DNA from 2 places in the Nonomuraea sp. NPDC059023 genome. Region 2 is predicted to be linked to the other one. Evidence: riboswitches for the same ligand, from Rfam matches in the RefSeq annotation. Region 2 holds a riboswitch; the other holds the start of a gene.
The links. A riboswitch is a leader RNA that binds a small molecule or an ion and turns the genes downstream of it on or off. The one in region 2 is predicted to bind cyclic di-AMP.
Positions count from the first base shown of each region.

Region 1 (5,530 bases), on a different contig from region 2:
GAAGACCACCTTCACGCTGCCCGCCTTGGCCAGGCGCTGGAGCGTGGGATCCACGGCGGCGTGGAGCTGCTTGCAGACCGGGCAGTCGAAGTCCTCGTACAGATCGAGGACGGGCGCGGTCACCCCCGGCCTGGCCAGGACCATCGAGCCGTCCGGCTGGCGGGTGAGCTGGTAGGCGCCCTGTTTGCCACCCGGTTCCGCGAAGGCCAGGACGGCGACGACGGCAAGCACGACACACGCGGCAACACATGCCGCCACCAGCCTCTTGTTCATCGCAGGCGACCCTATCATTTGCGACATATTGCCCAGTTATTCGAACAAACTTGCGAGCTCTTTTCGTGGGCATTACCTTGGGTCGCGCGGCAATCACATTGCGTTCATCTCTCAGGAGGGGATGATGGAACCATGGCCAAGCTTCTCGCGCGTCCCACTGCCGAAGAGCATCCGTCTGACCACCACTACCGGGCGGCATGCAGGCTGTTCCCCGAGCATCGTGTCGAGCTCATCGACGGCCGGATCGTGGTGAACCCCGTGCCCACCGGACTCCACAACAACATCATCGCGCTGCTGCTCTTCCAGATCACCGGCTTCCTGGTGGAGAAGGACTGGCGGCCCTGGACCAACATCAAGCTGTTTCTCGGCACCCAGAACGACAGGTTCATCCCCGACCTCGTGATCGTCTCCAAGCGCCCGCGCATGTGGGGCGAGGACGAGGTGCACGCCGACGACACGAAACTGGTCGTAGAGGTCGTCTCTCCCAGCAGCGTCCACGACGACTATGTCATCAAGCCCAAGGCCTACGCGGCCGCGAAGGTTCCCGCCTTTCTCCGCATTGACCCGGCCAAGTCGACGGCCAGCCTGTTCACCCGCCCATCCGCCGACGGCTACACCGTGTTCGTCGAAGTCACCATGGGCGCGCCACTCGCCATGCCCGACCCATGGAACCTCATCCTCGACACGGCCAGACTCAACGACGCCGAGACTTCCGGCTGATCGACAATGACGCCATGAAGAACTTCGTGCTCGACCAGCCGATCGCCCAATACATCCACGAACACACCACCCGTCCCGATCCGCTCCTCGAGCAACTCGCCATCGAGACCCGCGCGGCCACCGGCGACCAGGCCAGCATGCAGATCTCCGCTTCCCAGGGCCGCCTGCTCACCATGCTCGCCCAGCTCGTCGACCCATCGGTGGCGGTCGAGGTGGGTACGTTCACCGGCTACTCCTCGCTCTGCCTCGCCCGTGGCCTGTCCGGCGGGCACCTCTACTGCTACGACGTGAGCGAGGAGTGGACCGCGATCGCCAAACGCTACTGGGAGGACGCGGGCGTCTCCGACCGCATCACCCTGACCCTCGGCCCCGCCACCGAAACCCTGCCCACCCTCCAGCGCTCCGTTGACCTGGCCTTCATCGACGCCGACAAGCCCGGCTACCCCGCCTACTACGAACTGCTCATGGAACGCCTGCGGCCCGGCGGACTGATCATGGTGGACAACACCCTGTGGACCGGTTACGTGGCCGACCCGTCGAGAAACGACGAGACCACAGTGGCGATCCGCGAGTTCAACGACATGGTGATGCAGGATCCCCGCGTGACCACGACCATCCTCCCGATCTCCGACGGCCTCACCCTGATCCGCAAGAACTGATCGGTTCCCGCCTTGTCAACGCCTGTCCATCCGGGTTCCTCCGGCCAGCCCACCAGGCGTAGCCGACCGCGCTGGACGTACGGGTGCTGCCCCACGGGTGCGGGGCAGCATGGGCGTTAGCTGATCTTGTGGATCCAGCTGTGGGGGTCGGGGCGGGTGCCGTACTGGATGCCGACGAGTTCGTCGCGGATGCGCATCGTGACCGGGCCCGGGGTGCCGTCGCCCACGGTCCAGGCGCGGTCGGCGCCCTTGACCGAGCCGACCGGCGTCACCACGGCGGCGGTGCCGCAGGCGAAGACCTCGGTCAGTTCGCCCGACTCGCAGCCGGACTGCCACTCCTCGATCGACAGGCGGCCCTCTTCGGCCTTCAGGCCGAGGTCGCCGGCGAGCCTCAGGATGGATTCGCGGGTGATGCCGGGCAGGAGCGTGCCGGTGAGGGCGGGGGTGAGGAGGCGGTCGCCGTACACGAAGAAGAGGTTCATGCCGCCCATCTCCTCCACGTACCGGTGCTCGTGGGAGTCGAGCCAGACGACCTGGTCGCAGCCCTGGGCGACGGCCTCGCGTTGGGCGACGAAGGCTCCGGCGTAGTTGCCGCCGCACTTGGCGGCGCCGGTGCCGCCGGGGGCGGCGCGGGTGTACTCGGTCGAGAGCCACACGGAGACGGGCTTGACGCCGCCGCTGAAGTACGAGGCGGCGGGTGAGGCGATGACCATGAAACGGTAGTTCTCTGACGGGTAGTTGACGCCGAGGCCGACCTGGGTGGCGATGATGAACGGGCGCAGGTAGAGGCTGTGGCCGTCGGTCGTGGGGACCCAGTCGCGGTCGGCCTGGACGAGGAGTTCGAGCGCCTCCACGAAGGTGTCTTCCGGCAGTTCCGGCATGGCCATGCGCGCGCAGGAGTGGTTGAAGCGGGCGGCGTTGGCGTAGGGGCGGAAGGTGACGATGGAGCCGTTCGCGTGCCGGTAGGCCTTGAGGCCCTCGAAGAGTTCCTGCGCGTAGTGGAAGACGGAGGTCGCGGGGTCGAGCGTGAGCGGTCCGTACGGCGTGAGGCGGGCGTCGTGCCAGCCGGTGCCCTCGGTGTAGTCGATCGAGACCATGTGGTCGGTGAAGGCCTTCCCGAACCCGGGGCTCGCCAGTACCGCCTCGCGCTCTGCCGCGGTGCGAGCGTGGTCGGATAGCTGCACGTCGAAGCTGAGCTTCTGAGAGGTGGTCATGACGGAGATCCTTCTCTTTCTCTGAGGACTACCCTGCATCCATTCTGCGCCGGATCGGGTAGAGGGAACTTACTGCATCTAAAAGGACGACCGTTAGGGCGCAACGAAAACGCCCGGAGGCTCTCGCGAGCCACCGGGCGTGGGTGGTCAGGCGGCCGCGAGTGCGCTGGGGGCGCCTGGGCCGCTTGTCAGGTCGGTACCGGGTGTTCACGAGCTGCGGGTTCGCGCGCTGCCCGCCGTACCTCCGCAGACTTGTGGTGAGGCCCCGATGGTGGGGGATCTCACGTTCTGCGGTACGGCGGGCCGCTCGTGGGCCGGTGGCCTGCGGCGTCAGGCGCCGCCGGATACTCGGGCGGCGATGTCGTCGCCGATGTCCCTGGTGGTGCGGGCGGCGGTGTGCGAGAGGCGCTCGACGATGTCGTCGGCGACGGCCCGCTCGACGCGGGCGGCCTCGGCGGCCAGCCCGAGGTGGTCCAGGAGCATGGCGACCGAGAGGATGGTGGCGGTCGGGTCGGCCTTGCTCTGCCCGGCGATGTCGGGCGCGCTGCCGTGGACCGGCTCGAACATGCTCGGCGCGGCGCCTTCGGGGTTGATGTTGCCGCTGGCCGCGAGGCCGATGCCACCGGCCACCGCGGCGCCGAGGTCGGTGATGATGTCGCCGAACAGGTTGTCGGTGACGATCACGTCGAAGCGCTCGGGCTGGTTGACGAAGAACATCGTGGCCGCGTCGATGTGCACGTAGTCGGTGGTGACCTCGGGGTACTCCCCGGCCACGCGGTCGAAGGTGCGCTGCCACAGGTCACCGGCGAAGGTGAGCACGTTGGTCTTGTGGACCAGCGTGAGCTTCCTGCGCGGGCGGCTCTGCGCCTTGGCGAAGGCGTAGCGGACGACGCGTTCGACGCCGTAGGCGGTGTTGATGGACTCCTGCGTGGCCACCTCGTACGGCGTGCCCTTGCGCATGGCCCCGCCGGTGCCGGCGTAGAGCGACTCGGTGCCCTCACGGACGACGACGATGTCGATGTTCTCGGCCGGTGTGTCGGCCAGCGGCGTCGCGACGCCGGGCAGGAGCTTGACCGGGCGCAGGTTGACGTAGTGGTCGAAGTCGAAGCGGATGCGCAGGAGCAGGTCGCGCTCCAGCAGGCCGGGCGGCACCTTGCGGGGATCGCCGACGGCGCCGAGCAGGATCGCGTCGTAGCCGCGCAGCTCCTGCAGCACGGAGTCGGGCAGGACCTCGCCGGTCCTGGCGTAGCGGTCCGCGCCGAGGTCGTACTCGGTGATGTCGAACTTGGGACCGACCGCCCCGAGAACCTTGAGGCCCTCGGTCACGACCTCGGTACCGATGCCGTCTCCGGGGATGACGGCCAGGCGAATGCTACGCGACTCCATGGGCGGTACCTTACCGGTTCGTCTCGCCTGCCGAGCAACCCATCTCATTTCTCGGACACTGCATTTTGCCCGATTTGCAAGCTTTTGACTGTTTCGTTAGAGTCCCACCAGCCTAATCCGCACACCGTAGTGCGGAGCCGGGGACCCACCTCCCCCATTGGGGCGAATCGGCGTTTACCACGTCGTAGGGCGACTTCCAGGCCCGAGCCCGACAGCTAACCCGGTAGGCCGTGTGGAAGGACATTCCCCTGTCTCGCATCATCGCGACCGCTGTGCTCTTCACCGTCACCGGTGTCACCGCGGCCACCCTCGCATCCCCCGCCACCGCATCCCCCGTATCCCCCGCATCCCCCGCATCCCCCGCTTCTCCCGTCAACACCGTCGACCCCTATGACGTCACGCTGACCAGCCAGGGCCTCAAGGAGATCCAGGAGCAGCGGACCCCCGAACCCGGCTGGCAGAAGGCCCTGGCCTACGCCATGGACAAGCGCGGCACCCCGTACGTCTGGGGCGGCACCACCAAACGCGGCTACGACTGCTCCGGCCTCATGCTCCGCGCCTACGAAAGCGCGGGCATCGAACTGCCCCGAACCGCCGCCCAGCAGTACTCGGCGTTCTCCAGAAAGATCAGCTGGAAGAACCTGAAGCCCGGTGACCTGGTCTTCTTCTCGGGGCTGGGGCATGTGGGCATGATCTCCCGGCCTGGGCACATGGTGCATTCGCCGCGTACCGGTGATGTGGTCAAGGAGGAAAAGCTGAGCGCCTGGCGCCGGCGCGCCTTCGTGGGCGCCGTGCGTCCGGATCCGGCGGGCGTCAAACTCACCACCCGGCTCGAAAAACTCCGCCAAGCGCCCGCACCCGTCATGCCCACCGCGACGCTGTGACGCGCGTCGTCTCCTGATCGTCGTCTGACAACGCCGATTCCACCGGCCCGTCGCGGCGGGCTCTGTCGTGGTTCCTCCCGTGCGTGGCTTCTCTCTCACGCACGGGAGGATCCACGCACGGGAGAGACCACGGTCTCTGTCGCGCGGGCCCTGTCGCGGCCCACCCCCGGACACGGTCGTCCAGCGGGGATGGCCGGCCGCCGCAACGAGCGCACTTACCGGCGGTACCCCGCTGATCTCAGCCCATACGGGTGGAGAAGATCAGGTCCCACGCGCGGCCCCTCGCATGGGCGACAGCGCCCAGCAACACGCCGCTGTCACCCAGAGCGCTGGCCACGATCGTGGGCCGCAGCGGCCCCAGTTCGCCGATTCGGCGTTGGATGGCGTCGCCCAG
Region 1 is NZ_JBHYIO010000023.1:6,825-12,354, reverse strand. It holds gene ACFWYW_RS33650 (DsbA family protein) at 1-273, opposite strand, end outside; gene ACFWYW_RS33645 (Uma2 family endonuclease) at 406-993, shown strand; gene ACFWYW_RS33640 (O-methyltransferase) at 1,008-1,652, shown strand; gene ACFWYW_RS33635 (branched-chain amino acid aminotransferase) at 1,769-2,866, opposite strand; gene ACFWYW_RS33630 (3-isopropylmalate dehydrogenase) at 3,197-4,252, opposite strand; cyclic di-AMP (ydaO/yuaA leader) riboswitch at 4,352-4,497, shown strand; gene ACFWYW_RS33625 (C40 family peptidase) at 4,525-5,136, shown strand; gene ACFWYW_RS33620 (ROK family protein) at 5,375-5,530, opposite strand, start outside.
Region 1: another riboswitch for cyclic di-AMP. It lies ahead of ACFWYW_RS33625 (C40 family peptidase); the one in region 2 lies ahead of ACFWYW_RS28245 (coiled-coil domain-containing protein).

Region 2 (5,530 bases):
CGGTGACCGCGTCGCCGGTGCGGGCGGAGGTGTCGCGCCACTCGCCGTCGAACGCCCGCACGCCTTCGCCCTCGTTGCGCGCGGTGGTCTGGGCGGCGTGCGTGGCCGCGGCCGAGGAGACGCGCACCGCCGTCATCGCGAAGGAGATCCACTGGGTACCGGCCGCGTGCAGCCGGTCCTCGTCGACGAGCGGCCACGAGACGACGATGTTGAGCAGCATGGCCAGCCCCGGTGGTGGCTGCAGCGCCACGGTGCCCCCCTTGCCCGGTGATCACATCCGAGGGGTCACACTACTGGGGCGCGCTCACTGCATGGAGATGTGCGGGTGGTCGAAGTGGTTCTCGGTGATGCTGCCGCGGTCGCTCATCGCCCGCCATCCCGATCCCATGTTGATGCGCTGCTTCCAGATCACGTACTTCACGCCGAAGCGGTTCTTGTTCTTGATCGCCCAGGCCGCGATCTGGTCGCCGAGCGCCTGGTTGGCGGCGGTGGGCATGGAGCCGCCGGTGCTCATCATGAAGTCGCAGGCCCGGCCGAGCGGGTGCTCGCCGCCGCCGCCCGAGCGGTAGCAGCCGACCTCGAAGGGCAGGTTGAAGGTCTTTTTGATCTCGTCGCGGATGATCCGCATCCGTGAGGTGATGTTGTCGGAGCCGGAGGGCAGCTCGGGGGCCCAGGATCCGTCGTTGCGCTTGCCGGTGCCGTACGGCATGAGGTCCTGGAGCTTGTCCTTGATGTCCTTGATGACGCCTTCGGCCTCGTCGCGCTCCTTGGCCACCTCGTCCGCCTGTCCGGCGATCTGGGTGGTGAGCGCGGCGGCCGCGTCCGCGGCCTTCTTCTTCTCGTCGCGGGCGGCGGCGACGCCCGCGATGACCGCCTGCTCCTCGTCGGTGAGCTGCTCCAGTACGGCCGCGCCCGGCGCGTCCGGCGTGTACAGGAAGCCGGGCAGCGTGCCGCCGCTGCCCTGGTAGCGCAGCTGGGCGATCTCGGCCACCCGCCGCTCGGCCTCGACCAGCGCCGTCTCGGCGGTGGCCAGGCGCGCCTGGGCGGATTTCTCCGCCTCCTTCGCCTTGGCGAGTGCCACGCGCTTGCCGTTGTAACTCTCGATGAGCTTGTCGACCTGGGTGTTGAGCTTCTTCAGCTCGGCCCGCAGCTGCTTCTCGCCCGGCTTGGGCGCGGCGTGCGCGCTCGCCGGGGTGAACGCCACAGCTGCGGCGGTGATGAGACCGATGGCCAAAGTCGCGGGGGACGCAACCGCCACGTGGGGGATTCCTCTCCATCTGCCGGCCGGGTTAGCTGACGGGTTCGGGCTGGGAGATGCCCTACCACCGAAGTGGATTCACCCCAGGTGAGGCTGGGTCCCCGGCTCCCGGGCAACACGCCCGGGATTAGGCGGCAACGGCTGTGACAACCGGTGCGTGAGGGATATTAGTAGTAAATGGCGGGCAATGCGACTTCAAGTGGAAACCAATTAGTGATCTACCTGTGATCGAAGCAGGCGTGCGGCCTCCTCGGGCAGCACGTCGTTGACGAAGGCCCCCATCGCCGACTCCGACCCCGCCAGGTACTTGAGCTTGCCGGGCGCGCGCCTGATCGAGAACAGCTCCAGGTGCAGATGTCCCAGCTCACGCAGGTACCGCACCGGCGCCTGGTGCCACGCCGAGATGTACGGCATGGCCACCCCGAAGATTCCGTCCAGCGCCCGCAGCACCGAGGTGTAGAGCGGCGCGAAGGCCGCCCGCTCCGCCTCGGTCAGCGCCGCGAGGTCCGGCACCTGACGATGCGGGTAGACATGCACCTCGTACGGCCAGCGCGCCGCGGCCGGCACGAAGGCGGTCCACAACTCGTTGGCCGCCACGACCCGCTCCCCGGCCCGTTCGGCGGCCAGCACGTCCGCGAACAGCCCTGGCCGCCGCTGCGCCGCCGCGAGCTGAAGCTTGGTCCGCGGCGTCACGTACGGGTAGGCGTAGATCTGCCCGTGCGGGTGGGGCAGCGTGATCCCGATCTCCTCGCCCCGGTTCTCGAAGACGAAGACCTGCTCCACGCCCTCGATCGCGGACAACTCGGCGGTGCGGTCCGCCCACGCCTCCATGACCAGCTCGACCTGCGCGTCGCTCAGCCGCGAAAACGACGAGGAGTGCTCGGAGGTGAAGCACACCACCTCACACCGCCCCGCACCCGGCCGCACCTCACTCAAGCCGCCCACATCGTGATAAGTCCCAAAATTTCCGCTGAAAGATGGGAAGCGGTTCTCGAACACCACCACGTCATAGTCGTGCGCCGGGATCTCCGAGGCCCGCGTGTCGGACGACGGGCACAGCGGGCACTCGTCGGCGGGCGGCAGGAACGTCCGCGTCTGCCGGTGCCCCGCGATCGCGATCCACTCCTCGGTCAGCGGGTCGTAGCGAAGTTCCGAGGCGAGTGGCCGGGGGTCGAGCGGACGCCGGTCCACCGCACCGCGGTCGGCGTCGTCGCGCCGGTCGAAGTAGATCAGCTCTCGCCCGTCGGCCAGGTGGGTGATGGTGCGCTTCACTGCGTGCCCTCCGCGATGATCAGTTCCCCGACGCGCTCGGCCAGCTCGGCGCGCGCCTCGGCGGGCAGACCCTGGTCGCTGATGACGACGTCGGCCTCTGCCAGGTCGGCGATCGTGCTGATGCCGACGGTGTTCCACTTGGTGTGGTCGGCCGGCACGACCAGGCGGTGGGCGGCGGCCACCAGCTCCCGGTCGGTCTCCGACTCCAGCAGGTTCGGCGTGGTGAACCCGGCGCGCGCGCTCATCCCGTGCACGCCTAGGAACAGCGTGTCCACGTGCAGGCGGCGGATCGCGGCGACGGCGACGGGACCGACCAGCGCGTCGGAGGGCGTGCGGACGCCGCCGGTGAGCACCACCGTGCGGTCGGCGCGCGGAGCGCGGTGGAAGACGTCGGCGACCGGGACCGAGTTCGTGATGACGGTGAGGTCGGGCACGGAGACCAGGTGGTGGGCCAGCGCCCACGTGGTGGTGCCCGCCGACAGGGCGACCGCGGTGCCCGGCCCGACCAGCTCGGCGGCGCGGCGCGCGATCGCCTCCTTTTCCTGCTGCTGGCGGGCGGACTTGGCGGTGAAGCCCGGCTCTTCCGTGGAGCCGGGGCCGAGTGTGGTCGCGCCGCCGTGCACCTTCTCCAGCAGGCCGCGCTCGGCCAGCGACTCCAGATCGCGCCGCACGGTCATGTCGGAGACGCCGAGCTCGCGCACGAGGTCGGCCACGCGGACGCCGCCGCTGGCCCGGACCCGTTCGAGGATCGTTTGTTGCCGCTGCTGTGCGAGCACACGCCCTCCTTCCAACAAGTTCAAACAGATTATGACATGAACATGTTGAAGAATGTGAGGTCGCTTGCCGGGGGGCCTGGTGTGGGATACGCATGCCGTACTGGAAAAAGGCCCGCTCAAGGGAGGACGACGGATGGCAAGGCGCGCCCGCAAGTCCCGAGCACGCAAGAAGAAGAAGGCCAACCACGGCAAGCGCCCCGCGTCGCGCTGACGGTCACCCGGCCGCGGTGAGCTCCTTCACGGCGGCCGAAACCGCCCGGTGGAACGTCGGGTAGGCGTAGATCATCTCGTCGAGCCTGGTGAGCGGGACGCGGGCGTGCACCGCCAGCGTCAGCAGACCCAGGACCTCGCCCCCGGGCGGCGCCGCCACGGTCGCGCCGACCAGGACGCCGCCGGCCGCCACCAGCTTGACCAGCCCCTCGGCCTGGGCGATGTAGCCGCGCGTGCCCAGATCGCCCACGGCGACGCGCACATCCAGGCCCCGCTCGCGGGCCTGCGCCTCGGTCAGGCCCACCGCGCCCACCTCGGGATCGGTGAAGGTCACCCGGGGCACGGCGTGGTATTCGGCCGCGTGCACCGGCTCGCCGAGGATCTCCTTGACCACGATGTTCGCCTGGTACATCGACATGTGCGTGAACGCGCCCTTGCCGACCGCGTCGCCGATGGCCCAGACGCCCTCGGCCGCGCGCATCCGCGCGTCCACCGGAATCGCCCGCGCGCTCTCGTCGAGCCCGATCGCGCCGACGCCCAGCGCCCTCAGATCAACCCGGCGGCCCGTCGCCACCAGCAGCCGCTCCGCCTCGGCGCCGCCGACCGTGAAGCGGCCGTCCGCGTAGTCCACGCGGGCGACCTTGGCCGAGGTCCGCACGTCGATGCCGCGCCCGGCGAAGACCTTCTCCAGCAGAGCGCTTGCCTCCGGCTCTTCGAGCGCGATCAGCCGGTCGGCCGCCTCGACCACCGTCACCGCCACGCCGAACGTCCGGAACATCTGCGCCAGCTCCGCCCCGATCGCGCCGCCGCCCAGCACGATGATCGACTCGGGCAGCTCGGCGTTCTCGATCGCCTGATGGTTGGTCCAGTACGGCGTGCCCGCCAGCCCCTCGATCGGCGGCACCGCCGCCTGCGAACCGGTCGCGATCACGATGCCGCGCGCCGCGCGCAGCACCTGGTCGCCGACGGTCACCTCGCCCGGCCCGGTGACACGCCCGTGGCCCCTGACCAGGTGGCCGCCCTTGCCGGTGAAGCGGTCGGCGGCCACCTTGTCGTCCCAGGAGTCGGTGGCCTCGCGCACCCGGCGTACCAGCGCCGGCCAGTCGCGCGAGGTCTCCGCCTCGTGAATCATGATCTTCGAGGGGATGCAGCCCCAGTAGGGGCACTCGCCGCCCACCAGGTTCGACTCGACGGCGGCCACGCGCAGCCCCGCCTCCGCCAGCCGGCCGGCCACGTCCTCGCCGCCCGGACCCATCCCCAGCACGATCACATCGACGTTCATTCTCAGTACATAACCAGCCGTGAGCCGGAGTTCACCCGGAACGTGGCAAATTCGCCAGCGCCTGGTCGACCCGCTCCTGCGGCAGCGCGAAGTCCTCCAGCTCGCCCGCCAGGTAGCGGTCGTAGGCGCCGAGGTCGAAGTGGCCGTGGCCGCACAGCGCGGTCAGCAGCACCTTCTCCTCGCCGCTCTCCTTGCACCGCAGCGCCTCGGCGATCGTCTCGGCCAGCGCGTGCGTCGGCTCCGGCGCCGGCACGATCCCCTCCGTACGCGCGAAGCGCACCCCGGCCTCGAAACACTCGCTCTGCGACCTGGTGACCGCCTCGAACATGCCCAGCTCGTACATGTGCGACAGCAGCGGCGACATGCCGTGATAGCGCAGCCCGCCCGCGTGGATCGGGTCCGGCACGAAGTCGTGGCCGAGCGTGTGCATCTTCAGCAGCGGCGTGAACCCGGCCGTGTCGCCGAAGTCATAGGCGTAGCGGCCGCGGGTGAACGACGGGCACGCCTCCGGCTCCACCGCGCGGAAGGACGTCCGCGGGCTCTCGCGCATGAACGGGAAGGCCAGCCCGGCGAAGTTGGAGCCGCCGCCGGTGCAGCCGATGACCAGGTCCGGCATCTCCGGCATCTGCTTGAGCGCCTCCTCGCCGATGACCGTCTGGTGCAGCAGCACGTGGTTGAGCACCGAGCCCAGCGCGTACCGGGTGTCGGCCGCGGCTCCCGCCACCTCGACGG
Region 2 is NZ_JBHYIO010000017.1:198,567-204,096, forward strand. It holds gene ACFWYW_RS28240 (hypothetical protein) at 1-250, opposite strand, end outside; gene ACFWYW_RS28245 (coiled-coil domain-containing protein) at 305-1,258, opposite strand; cyclic di-AMP (ydaO/yuaA leader) riboswitch at 1,265-1,402, opposite strand; gene galT (galactose-1-phosphate uridylyltransferase) at 1,469-2,530, opposite strand; gene ACFWYW_RS28255 (DeoR/GlpR family DNA-binding transcription regulator) at 2,527-3,306, opposite strand; gene ACFWYW_RS28260 (50S ribosomal protein bL37) at 3,440-3,517, shown strand; gene ACFWYW_RS28265 (dihydrolipoyl dehydrogenase family protein) at 3,521-4,798, opposite strand; gene ACFWYW_RS28270 (TrpB-like pyridoxal phosphate-dependent enzyme) at 4,830-5,530, opposite strand, start outside.